One region of the Leisingera sp. F5 genome, then DNA from elsewhere that is predicted to be linked to it. Evidence: riboswitches for the same ligand, from Rfam matches in the RefSeq annotation. Region 1 holds a riboswitch; each other region holds the start of a gene.

What was found. Region 1 has a riboswitch for cobalamin ahead of A2I95_RS14950 (hypothetical protein). Riboswitches for the same ligand answer to the same signal wherever they lie in the genome.
Region 2: another riboswitch for cobalamin. It lies ahead of A2I95_RS22890 (aromatic ring-hydroxylating dioxygenase subunit alpha); the one in region 1 lies ahead of A2I95_RS14950 (hypothetical protein).
Region 3: another riboswitch for cobalamin. It lies ahead of A2I95_RS09770 (CbtB domain-containing protein); the one in region 1 lies ahead of A2I95_RS14950 (hypothetical protein).

What each region holds. Positions count from the first base shown of each region.
Region 1 covers NZ_LUKH01000020.1:33,061-39,626, forward strand. Annotated here, with positions in the region: gene A2I95_RS14940 (DNA polymerase III subunit gamma/tau) at 181-1,989, opposite strand; gene A2I95_RS14945 (protein-tyrosine phosphatase family protein) at 2,184-2,729, shown strand; gene A2I95_RS14950 (hypothetical protein) at 2,836-3,240, opposite strand; cobalamin riboswitch at 3,350-3,572, opposite strand; gene A2I95_RS14955 (TetR/AcrR family transcriptional regulator) at 3,591-4,181, opposite strand; gene A2I95_RS14960 (alpha/beta hydrolase) at 4,252-5,130, shown strand; gene A2I95_RS14965 (SRPBCC family protein) at 5,156-5,623, opposite strand; gene nudC (NAD(+) diphosphatase) at 5,681-6,566, opposite strand, start outside.
Region 2 covers NZ_LUKH01000062.1:68-6,633, forward strand. Annotated here, with positions in the region: partial or broken gene A2I95_RS22885 (FAD-binding oxidoreductase) at 1-287, opposite strand, end outside; gene A2I95_RS22890 (aromatic ring-hydroxylating dioxygenase subunit alpha) at 292-1,527, opposite strand; cobalamin riboswitch at 1,633-1,832, opposite strand; gene A2I95_RS22895 (DUF1523 family protein) at 2,064-2,708, opposite strand; gene A2I95_RS22900 (hypothetical protein) at 2,719-2,985, opposite strand; gene A2I95_RS22905 (DUF6638 family protein) at 2,988-4,349, opposite strand; gene A2I95_RS22910 (hypothetical protein) at 4,474-5,169, opposite strand; gene A2I95_RS22915 (ATP-binding protein) at 5,196-6,566, opposite strand, start outside.
Region 3 covers NZ_LUKH01000011.1:120,354-126,919, forward strand. Annotated here, with positions in the region: gene cbiE (precorrin-6y C5,15-methyltransferase (decarboxylating) subunit CbiE) at 1-696, shown strand, start outside; gene A2I95_RS09745 (cobalamin biosynthesis protein) at 693-1,070, shown strand; gene cobM (precorrin-4 C(11)-methyltransferase) at 1,067-1,861, shown strand; gene A2I95_RS09755 (cobyrinate a,c-diamide synthase) at 1,854-3,173, shown strand; gene cobA (uroporphyrinogen-III C-methyltransferase) at 3,170-3,904, shown strand; gene A2I95_RS09765 (DUF1636 family protein) at 3,901-4,236, shown strand; cobalamin riboswitch at 4,308-4,521, shown strand; gene A2I95_RS09770 (CbtB domain-containing protein) at 4,556-4,726, shown strand; gene A2I95_RS09775 (CbtA family protein) at 4,731-5,423, shown strand; gene A2I95_RS09780 (hypothetical protein) at 5,490-5,993, shown strand; gene cobF (precorrin-6A synthase (deacetylating)) at 6,067-6,566, shown strand, end outside.

The sequences.
Region 1 (6,566 bases):
GAGATTCCGGTTCGGGGCACAGATACGGGCCGTGAGGGCGTGAAACAAGGGGAGGATTGCTTCGGTGCAAGAGTTTAGCCCCCTTCCGTCCGGCCGGCAGGCCGGGCAGCGCCTGACCTTCCCCCTGAGGAAGGCGCTATCGCTCCCAGTCAAGGTCAGGCGATGCCCTGGATTTTTAGGTCATCCATCCTCAAACGGGTCCCATTCGTCCTCCACCTCGGGCAGAGCCTCGGCGGCGACCTCCGCCGCCAGTTCCTCCGGCGTGCGGATACGCTTGATCTTCGCCTTGGGGAAGCTCTCCAGCACCGCCTGCACCAGCGGATGGGCAGCGGCTTTCTCGCGCAGGGCGTTCTCGGCGGCGTCGCGGACCTCGGCAATGGTGGCTGCGTCACCGTCCGGTGCGATCGACACCACCCAGCGCGCACCGGTCCAGTTTTGCAAAGCGGTGCCAAGCCGGGCAGCCAGATCACGGGGCGCCTGGGCTGACGGGGTGAATTCGATGCGGCCTGGCTGGTAGGAAACCAGACGTACACCGCCTTCGACCTCGACCAGCAGTTTCACGTCGCGGTTGGTGCGGATCAATTCGACCACATGCTCAAATGTCGGAAAGCGGGCCAGCGCAGAGCTGACCTGCGGTGCCAGGGCTGTCACAGTGCCGCCGCCGCCATGGGCCACAGGCGCGCTGCCAGCGGGGGCGCCTTGGGCGCCGGCGGGTGCGCTGCCGCCGAGCGCCTGGCCGCCCATCCCCTGCATTGCTCCACCGCCGCCTGGCCCGCCGGGGCCGGGGGGTGGCGGTGGGGGCGTGTCCTGCAGTTTGCGGATCAGCTCCTCCGGGCTGGGCAGATCGGCCACATGGGTGAGCCGGATCACCGCCATCTCGGCAGCCATCATCGCGTTGGGGGCTGCGGCGACTTCCTCAAGCGCTTTCAGCAGCATCTGCCACATACGGGTGAGAACGCGCATCGCCAGCGCATCCGCCATCGCCTTGCCGCGGGCGCGTTCATCCGGGCTGACAGTGGGGTCCTTGGCGGCATCGGGCGTGATCTTCACAACCGAGACCCAATGGGTGATTTCAGCCAAATCGCGCAGCACCGCCAGCGGGTCGGCGCCTTCGGCGTATTGGCCGCTGAGTTCTGTGAGGGCCGCCGCCGCATCACCGCGCAGGATCATGTCCATCAGGTCCAGCACCCGGCCCCGGTCAGCAAGCCCCAGCATGGCGCGGACCTGGTCGGCGGTGGTCTCCCCTGCGCCATGGGAAATCGCCTGATCCAGCAGCGAAGTCGCATCACGGGCCGAACCTTCGGCGGCGCGGGTGATCAGGGCCAGCGCGTCCTCGGCAATCTGCGCGTTTTCAGCCCCGGCGATCTTTTGCAGCAGGGCAATCATCACTTCCGGTTCGATCCGGCGCAGATCAAACCGCTGGCAACGCGACAGCACCGTCACCGGCACTTTGCGGATCTCGGTGGTGGCGAAGATGAACTTCACATGCGCGGGCGGCTCCTCCAGCGTCTTCAAGAGCGCGTTGAAGGCGCTGGTCGACAGCATGTGGACTTCGTCGATGATGTAGATCTTGTAGCGGGCCGAAGCGGCGCGGTACTGCACGCTATCGATAATCTCGCGGATGTCGTTCACGCCGGTGCGCGAGGCCGCGTCCATCTCCATCACGTCGACATGGCGGCCTTCCATGATCGCAGTACAATGCTCGCATGTGCCGCAAGGGTCGGTGGTGGGGCCGCCCTGGCCGTCGGCGCCGATGCAGTTCATCCCCTTGGCGATGATCCGCGCGGTGGTGGTTTTACCGGTGCCGCGGATGCCGGTCATGATAAAGGCCTGGGCAATGCGGTCGGCGGCAAAGGCGTTTTTCAGCGTCCGCACCATGGCGTCCTGCCCCACCAGATCGGCAAAGGTCTCGGGCCGGTATTTGCGGGCCAGAACCTGGTATTGGGATTGGCCGGATGCGCCGGGGGTGCCGCTGGGGGTATCGTTCATGATGTCTCGTGCCGGATTCGGGATGCGGGGCGTCCGCGTTCCGCGCAGGGTATTGAAGCGCGCTGCATTCGTCCACCGGTGATAGGGCCGCCGCGGAGGCGCAAAAGGGCTTTGGGATTGCGCGCTTAACGCTTAGGCTGCAAAGGCAGGGGACTGCGGGGGAAATGCAGGAACGCAGCGGCTAAGGAGGCGGTATGCGATCTGAAGACATCCCGGAACTTGCGGCGCAGGACGGTGCAGCGTCGGCAGGTCTTACTATCCACGCGCTGTCAGCAGGCGGCGGCATTCTGGCGCTATGCCCGCTGCCCGGGGCGGGCGGCGATTACCGCGGCGACCTGATCCAGATCTATCAATGGAAGCCGGGGCTGGTGATCTCGATGACCACGGAGGCAGAGCACGCAGCCGCAGGCGTGCCGCGGCTGGGGATTGATGTTCAAAGCATGGCCTGCCGCTGGCTGCACCTGCCGGTGCCGGATTTCGGCGTCCCGCCGCCGGGCGTGGCAGCGAAATGGGCGGCTGCCAGCCGGTCTGCGCGCCAGGCATTGGGCGGCGGCGGCCGGGTTCTGGTGCATTGCAAGGGCGGCTGCGGGCGCTCCGGCATGGCGGTGCTGCGGCTGATGATCGAATGCGGCGAGGAACCGGCGCAGGCGCTGGCGCGGCTGCGCGCAGTGCGGCCCTGCGCGGTTGAAACTGAGGCGCAGCTGGACTGGGCCTGCGCGGGACAAATTTCAAAGCGCTGAAGGCAGCGCCTGACCCCGAGCGGATGCGAAGCGCCCTCCTGTTTGGCCAGCGGTAAACCTCTGGTGTGACGGGAAGGCGGGGCGTTTCAGTCTGTTGAGGTGCGTGTTACAGCGCCAGCATCTGTTCCGCCTGCAATGCCTCCGTGGTTTTCGGCAGCGCCTCCATCAGCGCGCAGGGGCGGGTGTCCAGCTTGGAGGCGGCAAACCCGGTGCCGTCGCGGCTGAGGATGGCATCGGCAAAGCGGTCCAGCCCGTCACGCGGCGCCTCTTCACCGACGCCGCAATAGAGCCGGATCCGGTCGTGGCTGGCGGCAAATTGCGCCGGGCAGTTGCGCGGGCAGCCGTCCAGAGCGGTGGTGCCGGTGATCTCGAAATCCTCTTGTGTCAGCGGCTTGGCCTTGGTCATCGCTTCGGCCAGTTTGGTGATCATCCGTTCCGCCGCGGGGCAGGGGCGCCCCAGGTATTTGCAATCTGTTGCCGCATAGAAATGCGTCTGGTCGGTCCACATCATATCTGCGCCCTCCGCGCGTGGCACGGGGGTCATGGGGACAAGAGCTCGGATGAAAGGCGGATCGAAGCCGCCGCAGCCATCAGACCCTGTCCGGACACCCCGCCCGGGTTCGAGTTACACGTCTGATGGCAGGTCTCCTGACTTGCGGGTCGTCGCTTTCCCGATCCTTCCCGGCCTTGTTACGGGCCAGTGGCTCTATCGGGGTCGCTCGCCGCTTACAGTTGCGGGGGCAGCCGCGGAATTGGCCTGTTTTTGCGCAGGCCGCACCGTGTTCCCTTTTCATCCCGGACACAAGATTCTGTGGCACGGGAACCATCACTACAAGCGGTAGCGGTTTCTTCCGCGAGTCGTCAATCGTTTTTCTGCATCTGCAAATACAGCCCGCGGATCACATCCGAGTCGCGCCGCACCCGTGCCAGCTGCCAGCCGCCCTGCAGCAGGATATAGAAATTCTCCGCCGCCGCGCGGGCTTCTTTTTCTGCCAGGCCCAAGCGCTGGCCATGGCGGGTGGTTTCAGTAATCCAGCCCTCGAACAGATGCGCGGCGTGCTGGTGGAAGGCGTCGTTTTCCGGCCCTTCGAACAGGGTGGCAGAAACCGGGCAGCCGCTCCATTTACCCTGTTTGTCGAACAGCTTGGCCAGCTTGTAGCAGACCGTCTTGGCACCCTCCCGGAAGGTTGGCGCCGGAGCAAAAGACGCCTCGATCAGCAGCAGCATCTGCCCTGACGCCCAGTCCGCCGCGGCCAGCGCAAGGTCGGATTTACCGTTTGGGAAATGGTGATAAAGCGAGCCCTTGGGTGCCCCTGCCTCTGCCAGCAGTTCCGCCAGCCCGGTGCCGCTGTAGCCCTTGTTGCGGAACAGGCCGGCAGCGGCGCGGATCAGCCGCTCGCGGGTCGGCGGCGGGCCGGTCCCGCCTGTCTCAGCTGTCGTTACGTCAGTCATGGCGGCAGCTTGACAGCATTAGACCGATTGGTCCAGACACGGGTTAGACCAATCGGTCTAGGAGGCTGCCATGCTGGACAAAAGTGCAGAACATACCGCGGTTATCCGCGAGGAAGCCCTGCGGTTTGCCTCGGGCGGCCACATGCTTGCGGGGCGGCTGTATCATCCGGCGGGGCAGGCGCGGGCGGCGGTGGTGCTGAATGGCGCAACCGGCGTGCCGCAGCGCTATTACCGGCATTTCGCGCGCTGGCTGGCAGCCGAGCAGCACGTGGCCTGCCTGACCTATGATTACCGGGATTTCGGAGACTCGGCGCAGGGACATCCGCGCCATTCCGATGCGACAATGGCCCAATGGACGCTGGAAGATCAGCCAGCTGCCCGGGTTGAAATGCAGCGGCACTATGCGGGCGTGCCGTTGTGGGTTATCGGCCACTCGCTGGGGGCAATGCTGATGCCCCTGCAGGATGGCCTGAAGGACGTCGCCCGCATGATCGTGGTTGCGGGCGGCTTGGTGCATCACCACGATCATCCCTGGCCCTACCGCGCGCTGGCGCTGGCTTTCTGGTTCGGCCATGTGCCGCCATTGGTCCGTGCCTTGGGCTATCTGCCCGGGCGCGCGGTGGGGTTCGGGGCCGATTTGCCCGCCGGGGTTTACTGGCAATGGCGGCGCTGGTGCACCACGCCCGGCAGCTACCTGCCGGAAACCGGCTCGGCTTTGCCGTTGCCCAAATGGGAAGACACCGGTGCGCCGGTGGATCTGTTTGCGATGGCGGATGACGATGTTGTGCCGCCAGCGGCCGTCTGGCGTTTGGGAGACGTCTTTGGCGGCAGCAGGCAGCGCCGGACGGTGCTGGTACCGCAGGAGACTGGTGTGCAGAAGATCGGCCACCTGGGCGCCTTTGCCCGCGCCAATGCAGCCCTGTGGCCGCGGCTGCTGCCGCAGCAATAGTGCGGCGCCCCGCCAAATCTTGGGGTCAGGCGGTGCGGTTCAGCCGTTCCTCGGTGATCCGGGCATAGTCGGCCAGCCGCAGCTTGAACCGGCGGGTGAGGTTGCTGCGGGCCAGTTTCAGCGATTGTACCAGCAGCCGGCCGGTCAGGGTGGTGGGGGTCAGTTTCAGCTGCACCGACATCCTGGTCCGCCGCGGCGACAGCGCCAGCAGCTCAACCTCCAATTGGCCGTCCAGGCCGCTGCCGCCGCCCGTCAGCGACAGCCCGGTGACCGGGGTATAGGACGCCAGCGTCAGCCGGATGTCGCGCTGTTTGCCGCGAAACCGAAAGCCGATGTCCCAGGCCAGGCCGTTTTCCGGATGGGCGGTATCGCCGGTCCGCTGCACGTCGATGCCGCGCCGCAGAGCCGAGCGCTCCAGCAGGCCGAAATCAGAGATCGCGCCAAAGACGTCGGCAATCGGTGCTTCGATATCTTCTTTGCTTTGAAATTCCATGCGCGCCTGCCTTGGTTGCGCTGCCGTGCCGGCGCGCCGTTTTCGGCAATATGCTATTTAGTCCAGGGTGTCCGCAAGCCAGTTCTTGAGCAGAAAATGCGCAATTGCCCCCTGACGTGACGGCCTTAGGACCGGGTGTTCGCCGGCAAAGACCGTCATCATGTCCTGGCGGCTGACCCACAGAGCGTCTTCGATCTCAGCCGGGTCGATGGCGATGTCCGTGCTCAGCGCCTCGCCCGCGCAGCCGAACATCAGCGACATCGGAAAGGCCCAGGGCTGGCTGGACAGGTAACTGACGGGCCCGACCTGCACGCCGGTTTCTTCAAATGTTTCGCGGCGCACGGCAGCTTCCAGCGTCTCACCCGGTTCGACAAAACCTGCGAGCAGCGAATACATCCCTTCGGGCCAGCCGGGCGAGCGGCCCATCAGCACAGCATCGCCATGGGTGATCAGCATGATCACCACCGGGTCGGTGCGCGGGAAATGCGGTGTCTTGCAGGCGGGGCAGATCCGCTGCCAGCCCGCCTGCGCCATGTCGCTGGGGGCGCCGCAAGCTGCGCAGAACCCGTGGCTGCGGTGCCAGGCCAGAAGCGCCTTGGCAGTGGCGGCCAGTTCCGCCTCCAGCGGCGTGAGGCAGGTCATGACCCGGCGCAGCTCGGCAAAGGCGTGGGATGCAGGCAGATCCGGGTGCTGCTGCTCGCTGGCATCGGCAAAACTGTTGAGCGCCTCCTGATCCAGGTCTTCGGGCTGCCAGCCGCTGATATCGCAGGCAAAGCACGGCGCGCCGCCGGGTGCCAGGCCAAGAAACAATGCGGCATCCTTGCAATCAGCGGCCAGCGGATGCGCCGGACTGGTCCAGGCCAGCCCGCCGGGCAGATCCGCATCCGTTTCGCGGCGGGTCAGCGGTTTGCCGCGCCACATCAGCAGAACTTGGGCTTCCGGG
Region 2 (6,566 bases), on a different contig from region 1:
CGGGTGCCGATGCTGTCTCCTTGTGCCTTCACTGTCACCGAGATCGACAAAGGCCGCGACGGCGAGGAACTGATGGTATAGGTCCGCCAAACGGTCCCTTCCGGCACTGGCAGCTCCAGCGTCAGGAACTGGCCCGGCTGGTATTTGAACCACGCGCCCGACGGCGCGCGGAAGCTGAAAGTGGCGGTGTTTGGCGCTTCCGGCACAACCGAGACGCATTCCAGCATCTCGTCGTCCTTCCACGCCAGGGTTTCGTCCAGCGTCTCGAAATTAGCCTGCAGTCCCATGTGCTTACTCCGCCGCGATCAGGTGACGGCCGGTCAGCGCGCGGGTCAGGTGCTCGGCATACCAGTTGGAGAACTGGATGACGCCGCTTTCCTGCACCTCGGAATAGGGGCCGGGTTCATAGGCGGGGGAGTTGATGCCCTGCTGGTTGTCCTCGACCACGATGCGATCCTCGTCATTGGTCGCCATCCAGACCTCGGTCAGGCGTGTGATGTCATAGTCCTGACCCTCGACCGCATCCTTGTGCACCAGCCATTTGGTGGTGACTTCAGTCTCGGTCGGGCTGATCGGAGTGACCCGGAACACCAGCGAATGATCCGGCAGGAAGTGGTTCCAAGTGGTCGGATAGTGGAACTTCAAGAGCGTGCCGGCATCGGCAAAGGGCACCCGGCCCAGCGGTTTGGCGACTGCCGCCTTGCCATCCATGGTATAGCTTTCCGCGCCCTCGTTCAGCGGCATCCGTGCCAGCCGGTGCTGGCCGCGCGCGCCCATGCGGAACTGCGACGGAACCCCTGCGGCCTCAATGCGGTCGAAATGCTTTTGCAGATGCGGCGGGGTCTCACCGCCCTCAACACCAGTGACCGACGGATCTTCCGGGAAAGTCCGGCACAGCGACGGGTGGTTGCCTCCGCAGTGATAGCACTCACGGTTATTTTCCCAGACCAGCTTCCAGTTGCCATTCTCGATGATCGAGCTTTCAAAGGCCACCTTGGCATTGCCCAGATCATGCGGCGCCAGATAGGGACGGGCGACGTCGGCGAAAGCATCGAAATCCGGTGCTTCATCGGCCAGGCAGATATAGATCAGACCGGCCAGATCACGGCAGTGCACCGGCTTCAGCCCGTGTTTGGAGGCATCGAAATCCGGCCCCATGTCCCGCGCCCACAGCAGTTTGCCGTCCAGCTCGTAGGTCCACTGGTGGTAGGGGCAGACCAGTTTGGGCGAGTTGCCCTTCTTGGCCTTGCACACAACCGAGCCGCGGTGGCGGCAGGCGTTGTGGAAGGCGCGCACTTCGCCGTCGGTGCCGCGCACGATGATGACGTTATAGGCGCCGATCTGATGGGTGACATAGTTGCCCGGCTTCGGCACTTCGCAGGCGGGAATGGCAAACAGCCACTCGCGGTAGAAGATCTGCCGCATGTCCAGATCCAGCACACCCGGGTCGGTGTAGAACGCCTGTTCCATGGAATAGTTCTTCTGCCGGGCCACCAGTTTGGCCAGAATTTCGCTGTCCTGAAGCATCTGCTTCTCTCCTTTGCCGCAACCCCGCGGCGTGTTGGCTGGGTGCAGGCATGAGGAGAGAGATTGCAGGCCGCACGCCCGCAACCGCCCTGCCGCCGCCCGCGGTTGACGTTATCTTGGCAAGGCTGGTTTCCGGACTGTCCCGGGGCCTTAAGATGGCGGGGCATGGCACCTTCCCGAAGGCATTCCTTCAGTGGTCTTTACCAAGCCTAACCCGGGGTCACCGTTGCGGGGGCAGTGCCGGAATTTCACCAGCTTCCCAATTCTCCGCCCCAAAGGACGGCACCTTGCTAACCGCCAAATTGCCCTAAAAACTGCCGTCCTTCGGAAACAAAACCGACCCGGCGAAACCGGAATAAGACATGCAGGTTTTCTTCTGCCGCCACAGCCTCATGCGGCAGATTCTCATACCGGCATTCGCCAGCCTGTTTGCGGCAACCGCTTATCTTTCACACAGTTACCTGCGATTCGCCCGGCAACCCGATTCGGCCTCGTCGCCGCGATATGAAAAAGGCCGCCAAACCGGCGGCCCCTTGTCACTTGGATTTCCAGCTGTCCAGCCAGCGCCGGACGCGGCCCTTACGCTCGGCAATCGCATCGCCCGCGGCATACAGGCTGTCCTCGACATTCTCGACCATCGGGTCGATCCGGGACCGGCGGAACCGGCGCCAGCGCACATAGATAGCCCACATCACCGCCGCCAGCAGCACCAGGAAAATGATCGAGAACCAGTTCGTGGGCTTGTCCTCCGGCCCCGCAACCGGATTGATCGTCACTGCATTGGGGAAGACCGACAGGAATTCATTGCGCCAGCCGTAGTGCATGATGGCCACCCATTCCGGGCTGGCCTTGGTCGAGATGCTGTCATTCGCATCGGTGTACAGATTGGCGGTGTCGAACTTGAAATAGGGCGGCCAATTCCAGCCGGTATCCTCGTTGCGGTAAACCATGTTGCGCCCATTGGGGCGCACCGCCTGGATGAACTGCACATCGCGGTTGATCAGCTCCGCCGACTGGTCGTCCGGCTGCGACCAGAAGATCCGGGTCCAGTCGTTCAGCTCCTGCCGTTCTTCATAGGTGTTGACGATGCGCACCACGTCGTACTGCGGCAGCGTGTAATGCAGGAAGGCGCCGAACAGCACCCAGATGGTGATCAGGATAGCCCATTTGATGAAACGCATGCGTTACACCTCACATGAAGTTAATGACGTAGACCAGAAGCGCGATTGCCCCCAGCGGAATGATATAGACCAGCAGGATCAGCTTGCGCCGGAACGACCGGTCATACTGCCGCAGCCCCCGTTGGATGAAGGTGCTGCGGTCGCCGGTCAACCCCTTCTGTTTCCAGCGCCGTTTCAGTTTGGCCCGGCGCACCTCGCGCGAATAAAGCGAGACCGCACCATAGGTCACAGTCAGCACCACCAGAAGGATCAGGATCAGGCGGATGAAGCCGAACATCTCTAGCGCCCCCGCACCCGGTTCACGGCGCCCCAAGGACCAACCCGCTCGACCATTCCCTTGCGCTGGACCCGCGGCAGCGCGGGCGAGCGCCCCTCCATATCCGGCTCATGCCCGAACAGCGCGGCGCGCGCGCCGGCCTTGTCCACCGCATACTCCCGCGCCAGGAACTCAGCCGCATAGGCCTTTTTCGTCTCCGGCCAGCCCCGGTACTGGCGGTAGAATTCTTCTTTGTGGCAGATGAACATCTGGCGGAAGTCATGCGGGCACAGCTCCGCCAGCAGCATATTCACCAAGTCCCGCTGGGCAGTGTCCGACGCCCGCAAGGAATAGAAATAGGCCGGATGGTCCGAGCGGATCTTCGGCCATTTGCCGCCCCCCTCGGCCCAGCGCACAAGTGCTGCCAGCCCCTCGAACTCCTCCGGCAGCTCTTCGGCATGGCGCGCCGCCAGCCGCCGCAAATCGGACCGCGACAGCCCCGACAAGTCCCGCCCCTTCCCGGTCAGAACCGAGACCGCCAGGAACCCCATCTTCTGCCGCAGGATCGCGGCACCATCGACGCCGCGCGCGCGGATCACCGGCTCGGCCAGCCCGTTCAGATCCAGAAACTTGGCAATCGCATTGCGCTCGCTCAGATCAAACACATGGGTAAGCGGCACGTCCTCCGGCTTTGCCCCGCTGGCAATCACCGCCGGATGCTCTTGCCCCGGAAACACATAGAGGCCCCCGAAATGCGCGGTCCAGAAGTTCGACTGCGCGAACACCTCATGCTCCAGATGCACCGGGTTGCGGGTCACATCGCCGGTCTTCTCGGCGGTCGAGATCATCTCACCGATCAGCGCATCATCAAACCAGGCGTCCTCACCGGTCTTGAACCGTTCCACCAGTTCAGCCAGACGGTCCGCATGGCGCAGGGTGCCGCGGGTGGTATCCGCCTCGATCCGCACCTGCTGAATGTCGAACAGCTTAGCTGGGGTGGAGACCTCAAACACCGAATTCACCAGCTCGCCCGCCACCGCATCGGTTGCCGTCAGCGCAAACAGCTGGCGCTCATTGACCTCGATAAACCGGCGCAGAATGTCCCGGCTGGTAGAGAATTTCACATGCAACAGCGGGCAGCGCTTCTGCTCGGTGCTGAGCAGAATGAACTGCCGGTTGACACCCGCATGGTTCAGATAGTGATCATCCCCCAGCTCATCCCCGATTTCGGGCGAGAAGCCCGAAATATCAACGTGGAAATCCGTCAGCGCCGTGGTCTTGCCGGTCAGATGCTTAAGCGCGCGATTGTACCGCTCCACCAGCGCGGGCGAGGCGACGTGGAAGAGATTGCCGAACATCAGGCCATGCTGGATGAGGCGTTTCATGTTGTCCTCCTATCCGTATCACACAAGCGATGCGCCCGGCCCGAGGGTGGGTGCGGAACGCGCCCGCCCTGGGGGGCGGGTCGGGCGCGTCGCGGCTTCGCCGCGAAGTATAACGTCAACCGCATCAAATCTTCGTCCTCAGCAAAGCTTTCATCGGAACAAATGCAGCATCAATACGATTGCGAAATGCGTCATCGTCATTGAAAGAGTCGTTCAGCTTGCCCTCAAGCTCGAGGCGCTCTCCTGCGTCTTTGTCAAACTCTTTGTTCCACTGTTCGTCTGAAATTTGTCCAGACCTTTGCATGTCACATAACGCACCATGCCTTTTTTCTAGCACCCCATACCTAGTCACATCGTTCGTAAACTCTCGTTCTATCTTTTTCACAGGTTCAAAAGCGTTGGCTATGTCAGATGGCCATCTAAGTTCAGCCTCTGCAAGAAGTGCGTTGACGTCATTCAGTACCTCTCGTGAACGCCGCCACCGATAAAGGCGGACCTTTCGATCAATTTGATCGGGCACTTTTTTCTCTTCAAAGAAATCAAGATCTGTGGATGTCAGAAACGGCAACCGGATAGCATGTAGAGATTGCCGGTAGCGATACATCTCCGCTGCCAACGCTTTTGCAAAGTCGGCATCGCGTTCTTTCTTCCACGTAGTGAGGCCAAAGTAAGCTGTTAGTGCTGCTGCGACAGCCGCCCCTGCAGTAACAAGACTTGCAATCACCTCAGACATCGGATGCCCATTCACAATCGCTGGAAACATTTTCGGAAAGAAATCATTGGCTAACCCAGCAATTGCCACGACCAAGAACACTAACATCAGCCACCTGAAGACCCGATCAGGATTCACCCCTTCCCCTCCAGATAGCGCCGCTTGGCCTCTTCCTGCCGCCCGAAATCGCGCACCATGTTTTCAATCGCCACCTCGTCCGACTTGTCGGCATAGCGGAACTCGCTGTCGGCGTAGCGGTTGATCTCCTGCACCACCATGTCGACCGTGATCGGCACCCGCAGCTCGGCAATCATCGCGGATTTGGTGTCATAGTCCTTGAACAGGAACAGCTCCGGGTTCTCCATCCATTCATCCGGCAGCTCAAAATCCATCGCGCGAACCTTGACCGCATCGGTGATGTTCTTGATGGCCCGCCCGGTAAACCGCTCATCCGCAGCTTGGATCGCCTTCAGATAAGTGCCGAGCTTGGCCAGATCATCCAGCTCACCAATCTGATCCTGCACCCGGCCAAAGACCTCCATCAGCCCCGGCTCCTGCGGGCGGTTATAGGCCTCGAAGGAGCGCGCGACGGCCTTCTTGATCTCCTGCGCGCCGTACAGATCGTGCTCGCCCAGCGGGATCTCATGGTTCTTGCCCATCAGCAGCGTCAGGATGTCGATGTAATCCTCGCGCGTCTTCGGCCCGTCGACCAGGAAGCGCGCCCCGGCCCGCTGGCGCAGCGCGTCGTCCACATTCTCCGGGTAGTTGGAGAACATGCCAAAGGTGCAGTTGCCGCGCACCACGGTGTTGGCGCCGGCAAAGGCCTCCATGAACACCGCCGTCACCTCCTGCTGGCCCGCGCTGGACTGCCGGTCGCCGCGTTTCCCTGCGATCTGGTCAATGTCGTCGATGGTGCCAAAGCCGATCACGCCCGGGTCGATCACGTTCTGGATGAAGCTCTTGGCGTTCTGGCCCGATTTGCCCTGATAGCTGTCGATATTGTCGATGCCAAAATTCTGGTAGCGGAAGGCATAGCCCGCATTCTGGCAATAGTCATGCACCAGCCCGGCCATCATCTGAATGAGGGTCGTCTTGCCGGTGCCCGGCTTGCCGTCCCCCATGAAGGTGAAGATAAAGCCGCCCATCTCGGCAAACGGGTTCAGGCGGCGATCAAAATCATAGGCCATCAGCATCTTCGACAGCCGCAGCGCCTGGTATTTGGCGATATGGTTGCCGACCACCTCATGCGGTTTCTTGAACGCCATCGTCAGGGTGGTGGATTTCGCCTTGGCCGCAACATCAAAGCCGCTGATGGTCAGATCATCCGCCTCCACCCGCCAGGCAGCGGACGTGAACGCTTCCAGCCGGCCTGCATTCTGTGCCCGCAAAGCAGCCTTCTCCAGCAGCTGCTCGGCATAAGCCGCAGTAGCGGCGATCAGATGCGCATCGTCAGGGGCATGCAGCGCCAGCTTCTGATCCAGCTCCCACAACACGCCATGCAGCGC
Region 3 (6,566 bases), on a different contig from region 1:
CCCGATGCCCGGCTCTGCGTGATGGAGCGGCTTGGCGGCCCCAAGGAACGGATGTTCCGTACCACTGCCGGGGAGTGGGATGTGCCGCCGGGGGGGGCTCCGGTCCTTATGGCCATCGAGGCCATGCGGCCCGGGCTGCCGCAGGCGGCGGGGCTGGCGGATGACCTCTTTGCCAGCGATGGGCAAATCACCAAACGCCCCGTCCGGGCGCTGACGCTGTCAGCGCTGGCGCCGCGCGCGGGTGAACTGCTGTGGGACATCGGCGGCGGTTCCGGATCGGTCTCGGTGGAGTGGTGTTTGGCGGCGCCTGGCGCGCGGGCGATTACTTTTGAGCCGCGCGACAACCGTCTGGCGAACATCCGCGCCAATACGGCGGCGTTTGGGCTGGACCACCGGATGACGGCGGTTCTGGGCAAGGCACCGGATGTGCTGGACGGCCAGCCCCTGCCCGACTGCGTGTTCATTGGCGGCGGCGGGTCGCAGGCTTTGCTGGACCACCTGTGGGAAATTCTGCCGGAAGGCACCCGGCTGGTGGCCAATGGTGTCACACTGGAAACGGAAACGCTGCTGATGCAGGCCCATGCCGCGCGCGGCGGGCAGTTGTTGAAAGCTGAAATCGCCGAGGCGGGCCCGCTGGGGTCGATGCGCGACTGGCGGCGGGCGCGGCCTGTCATTCAGTGGAGCGTCACGCGATGAAAGTGGCGGGGATCGGGTTTCGCAGTGCTGCCACAGCGGCGGATTTGCAGGCAGCGCTGGCGCTGACCGGGGAACGTGTGGATGCGCTGGCCTCAGTCGCGGAGAAGGCCGCGGCGTCTGCCATGCAAGAGTTTGCGCAAAGCATCGGCCTGCCGGTGATTGCGCTGCAGGCGAGGGATATTAGCGGGGAGCAGACCTTGACCTGCTCACCCCGGATCAAGGCGCGGTTCGGCACCGGGTCGCTGGCGGAAGCCGCGGCGCTGGCGGGCGCGCGCCATGGGGCACCGGAGGCGCGGGCGCGCCTCCTGGCCCCCAGAGTTGTCACCGCGGATGGGCTTGCCACCGCGGCCATAGCAGAAAGACTTGAGCCATGACCGTTCACTTCATTGGCGCCGGACCGGGCGCTGCCGACCTTTTGACCCTGCGCGGGCGCGACATCCTCGCCGCCTGCCCGGTGTGCCTTTATGCGGGCTCGCTAGTGCCGGAGGAAATCCTGAGCCACTGCCCCGCGGACGCGAAGATCGTGAACACCGCGGCGATGGACCTGGAGGCCATCGTGGCAGAGATCAAGGCCGCGCATGAGGCCGGTCAGGATGTGGCGCGTCTGCACTCTGGCGATCTGTCGGTTTGGTCCGCGATGGGTGAGCAGATCCGCCGCCTGAAAGCCGAGGGCATTCCCGTGTCAGTCACCCCTGGTGTGCCGTCCTTTGCCGCAGCGGCTGCGGCACTGGGAACCGAACTCACCCTGCCCGGCCTTGGCCAGTCGGTAGTGCTGACGCGCACGCCAGGGCGCGCGTCCTCGATGCCTGCGGGCGAGTCGCTGGAGAACTTTGCCAAGACCGGCACCACGCTGGCGATCCACCTTTCGATCGGCAATCTGGATCATGTGGTGGAGAGCCTCACGCCCCATTACGGTGCCGGTTGCCCGGTGGCCGTGGTCTACCGCGCCAGCTGGCCGGATCAGCAGATCATCCGGGCGACGCTGGAGACACTGAAAGGGTCCTTGGACGAAAAGATCTCCCGTACTGCGCTGATCCTGGTGGGGCCGGTGCTGAAGGGCGAAGGGTTTGACGAGAGCTGCCTCTATTCCACCGAATACGACCGCCGCTACCGACCGCAAAGCGCGGACAGCCCGTGGTCAAGCTGGAGCCATGGCGATGACTGATATGAACCCTCCCGGACTGATGATCTCGGCGCCCTCCTCGGGCACCGGCAAGACCACGGTGATGCTGGGCCTGCTGCGCGCGCTGGCCGAAGACGGCCTCGTGGTGCAGCCCTACAAGAGCGGGCCGGACTATATTGACCCGGCGTTCCATCTGGCGGCTGCCAAACGGCCAAGCTTCAACCTCGACACCTGGGCGATGGACGCGGGCCTGCTGGATGCGGTCACCAGCCAGGCCGCAGGTGCAGAAATCTGTATCGGCGAGGGCTCGATGGGGCTGTATGACGGGGTGGCGACGCGGGGCCAGTCGGGTTTTGGCTCCTCAGCCGAGACCGCCAAGCGCATGGGCTGGCCGGTGGTGCTGGTGGTAGATGTCGGCGGCCAGGCGCAATCCGCTGCCGCCACGGCGCTGGGGTTCAAGAACTATGACACCGATGTGCCCTTTGCCGGAGTGATCCTTAACCGGGTGGCAAGCCCGCGGCATGAACGGCTGACCCGTCTGGGGATGGAAAAGGCCGGTATCACGGTGCTTGGCTCCCTGCCCCGGCGCGGTGATCTGGCGCTGCCGGAACGGCATCTGGGACTGATCCAAGCGGTGGAGCATCCCGATCTGGAAGCGGCCATTGCAGGCTATGCGGCGTTCCTGCGTGAGAATGTCGATCTGGAGGCGATCAAATCGGCGGCACTGGCGGGGGCGGCCCCGGCGGCGGCGGCACTGCCCCTGCCCCCAGCCCAGCGGATTGCGCTGGCGCGGGATGCGGCGTTTTCCTTTACCTATCCGCATCTGCTGACCGGATGGCGTGCAGCCGGGGCAGAGATCCTGCCATTCTCGCCACTGGCGGATGAGGCGCCCGCGGCGGACGCCGATCTGATCTGGCTTCCCGGCGGCTATCCTGAGCTGCACGGCGGCACGCTGGCGGCGGCAGAAAACTTCCGCACCGGGCTGCGCAAACATGCCGAAACCAAGCCGGTGCATGGTGAATGCGGCGGCTACATGGCCCTGGGCGAGGCGCTGATCGACAAGGAAGGCAACCGGCATCAGATGGCCGGGCTTCTGGGTCTTGTGACCTCATACGAGAAGCGCAAATTCCACCTTGGCTATCGCCGGGCCGTGCTTCAGGCCGGCATGCCGGGTTTTGCTGCTGGCACTGCGCTGCGCGGCCATGAATTCCACTATTCCACCATTCTGGATGAACCCGATGCGCCGCTGGCCAATGTCATGGACGCGGACGGCAACCCGGTGCCGGAAACCGGATCGGTCAAGGGCCATGTCACCGGCACCTTCTTCCACCTGATCACCGGAGAACAGGCATGAGCGGGTTTGTCAGCTTTGTCTCTTCCGGCCCCGGCGATCCGGAGCTGCTGACCGTCAAAGCGGTCAAACGGCTGGAAGCCGCGGATGCGGTGCTGTTTGACGATCTGTCCTCGGGGCCGATCCTGAGCCATGCCCGGAGTGACGCCGATCTGGTCGGCGTCGGTAAACGCGCAGGCCGCCCCTCGCCGAAGCAGGATCATGTCAGCCGGCTTTTGGTGGATTATGCCTCTTCCGGCCTCAATGTGGTGCGGCTTAAGTCCGGGGATTCCGGCGTTTTCGGACGGCTGGAAGAAGAGATCGCCGCGCTGCGCGAAGCAGGCATCGCGTTTGAGATCGTGCCCGGTGTGACCGCAGCCTCGGCTGCGGCAGCGGCGGCAAACATCCCGCTCACCCGGCGCAAGACCGCGCGGCGGCTGCAATTCATCACCGGCCACGATGTGACCGGCGGCCTGCCGGACGATCTGAACATGGCGGCGCTGGCCGACGCCGAGGCCACCACCGTGGTCTATATGGGCAAACGCACCTTTGCAGCGCTTGCGGAAAAGCTGATGGAAGCGGGCCTGCCGGCAGAAACCGATGCGCTGGTTGCGCTTGGTGTCTCCACGCCCGAACAATCGCTGCACCGCCACAAGGTGGGCGAGCTGCCTGACATGCTGCGGGCGATGGAAACCACTGCGCCGGTGCTGATCCTCTATGGCCCGCTGGCCGACCAGGACCTGGCCGAGGGATGAACGCGCCGATCCTCACTCTGTGCCGTACCTGCCGCGACGCGGACCCTGCCCTGCCCGGGCAGGCCGCCGCAGTGCTGGAGGCGGCGGGGGTGAAGGTCAAGCTGCAGCAGGTGGACTGCATGTCCGGCTGCAAACGCCCGCAGACGCTGGCTGTGCGGCAGAGCGGCAAGACCGCCTATCTGTTCGGAGAGATCACTGCAAAAGACCTGCCGGACATCCTGACCTTCCTGCGGATGTATGGTGAAAGCGCCGACGGCAATTTTGCCGACGCCCGTCCGCTGGGCAATTTGCGTTTCAAGGCGATTGCCCGCATCCCGGCCGAAACCGCCTGAATAGCTGTGCTGCGTGACGCTGAAAGGCTGCAAACTGGCGGAATCATTCTTGACCCGGCGGCGCCCCGCGGGGCAGAACAATCCGACACGGTGTCTGATAGTGCCTAAGCACTGGGACTGAAACGGGAATGAGGACGGTGGACCAAATCGCGGCACCGAAGCCTCAACCGCCCCCGCGACTGTGAGCGGCGAGCGGCCTTCCAATATCCACTGGCGCAAGCCGGGAAGGAGGAAGGCAGCTGCGACCCGCGAGTCAGGAGACCGGCCGTGTAAGGACGCAACAATCTGCCGTCGGGTGTGACGGCGAGGAGGACTAGAAATGACGACCAAAACGCTCAAGGCATCTGCCGCCGGCACGACCTTCATCCCGGCACTGTTTGCCGTGGTTCTGGGCCTGGGGATCATCACCCTGACCGGCCATGTTCAGGCATCCGCTTTGCATGACGCCGCTCACGATGTGCGCCACGCAACCGGCTTCCCCTGCCACTGAGACCATGTTCAGTCGTATTCTGATCAGCGGCTTGTTCGCTGGTGCTGCAGCAGGGTTGATTACCGCCCTGCTGCAGCTTTATTTCGTGCAGCCTGTGCTGCTGCACGCCGAGCTCTATGAATCCGGTGAGCTGGTGCATTTCGGCGCTGACGCTGTTTCAGCGCATCCCGAACTGCCCGGCTTTGATGCTGTGCGCGATGGTCTCAGCATTGTCTTCACCATGCTGACCTACACCGGCTATGCGCTGGTGCTGGTGGCGCTGATGTCGATGGCCGAGCGCCAGGGGCATGAGGTGACCGCACGCAACGGCCTGATGTGGGGCCTGGCTGGCTTCATCGCCTTCCACTTTGCGCCCGGCATGTCGCTGGCGCCGGAAGTGCCCGGGGTGGCAGCTGCCGACGTCGGCGTGCGCCAGATCTGGTGGACCATCACCGTGGCGGCAGCTGGTGTCGCGATGTGGCTGATCGCCTTTGGCGGCAATCTGGTGAGCTATCTGGTTGCAGCCCTGCTGCTGATGGCGCCGCATGTTGTCGGCGCACCTGAGCCGGAGACGTTCTCAGGTCCGGTTCCGACCGAGATCGGCGCCCTGTTTGCCGCTCGTGCCTTTGGCATCGGCATGGCCGCCTGGGCATTGCTGGGCAGCTTTGCCGGCTACTTCTGGCAGGCTGAAGGCAAGCGCGCGGACGCCGCTGCCTGATCCCGCCCCTCTTGCTCCCCGCCGGCCCGGAACCGGCGGGGCATTCTTTTTTTCGAGGATGACAAAATGTCCCGCTCTCTCGCTCTTTTTGCTATCGGCCTGGTGTTCGGCGGCGGCGCCGGTTTTGTGACGGCTGCCGGCAATGGCATCACCTTTGACGGTCATGATCATGGCGATCCTGCGCATCATGGCGGCAGCAATGCCGAAATGGCAGCCCATGACCATTCCCAGGCCGTCAGCCTGGCGGCGGGCCCGGATGCGCCCGGTGTTGCGGTCCAGCTGCATAAGGACCCGATGGCCGGCTGGAACCTGCAGGTCACACCGCAGAACTTCCGCTTTGCGCCCCAGAACGCCTCTGCCGCGGATGCAGACGGCGAAGGCCATGCGCATGTCTATATCAATGGCGAAAAACTCGCCCGCCTGTACGCCGGCTGGATGCATATTGCATCTCTGCCCGCAGGCGCCGAGGTGAAAGTTTCGCTGAACACCAACAGCCACAGCCCGCTGATGATCGACGGCGTGCCGGTCGAAGCCAAGGTGACCGCCCCGGCCGACAGCGAAGGCTCCTGACCGCAACTGCAGGCTTGCAGACAACAGCGCGCGGCCCCATAGGGGGTCATGTTTTCATGCTAGAGGCCCCGTGATGATTGAGCTTTCCCTGATCGGCATCGGCACCGGCAACCCGCAGCACATGACGCTGCAGGCGATCGACGCATTGAATGCGCAAGACCTGATCCTGATCCCCAACAAGGGCGCGGGCAAGGATGATCTGGCGGGGCTCAGGCGGGAGATCTGCACCCGGGCCATCGAGGGCGGCGGGCCGAAGATCGTCGAATTCGCCCTGCCGATGCGCGACGAGGCCACCAAAAGCTACCACCGGCGGGTGGATGACTGGCATGACGCCATCGCGGAAATCTGGTGGCAAAACATCACCGCGAACCTGCGCGAAGGCGGCAAGGCGGGCTTTCTGGTCTGGGGCGATCCATCGCTTTATGACAGCACCATGCGGATTGCTGAGCGGCTGAAGACGCTGGCGGACATCAAACTGACAGTGATCCCCGGCATCACCTCGATCCAGGCACTGACCGCGGCGCACGCGATTCCCGTGAACGAGATCGGCGCCCCCTTCACCATCACCACCGG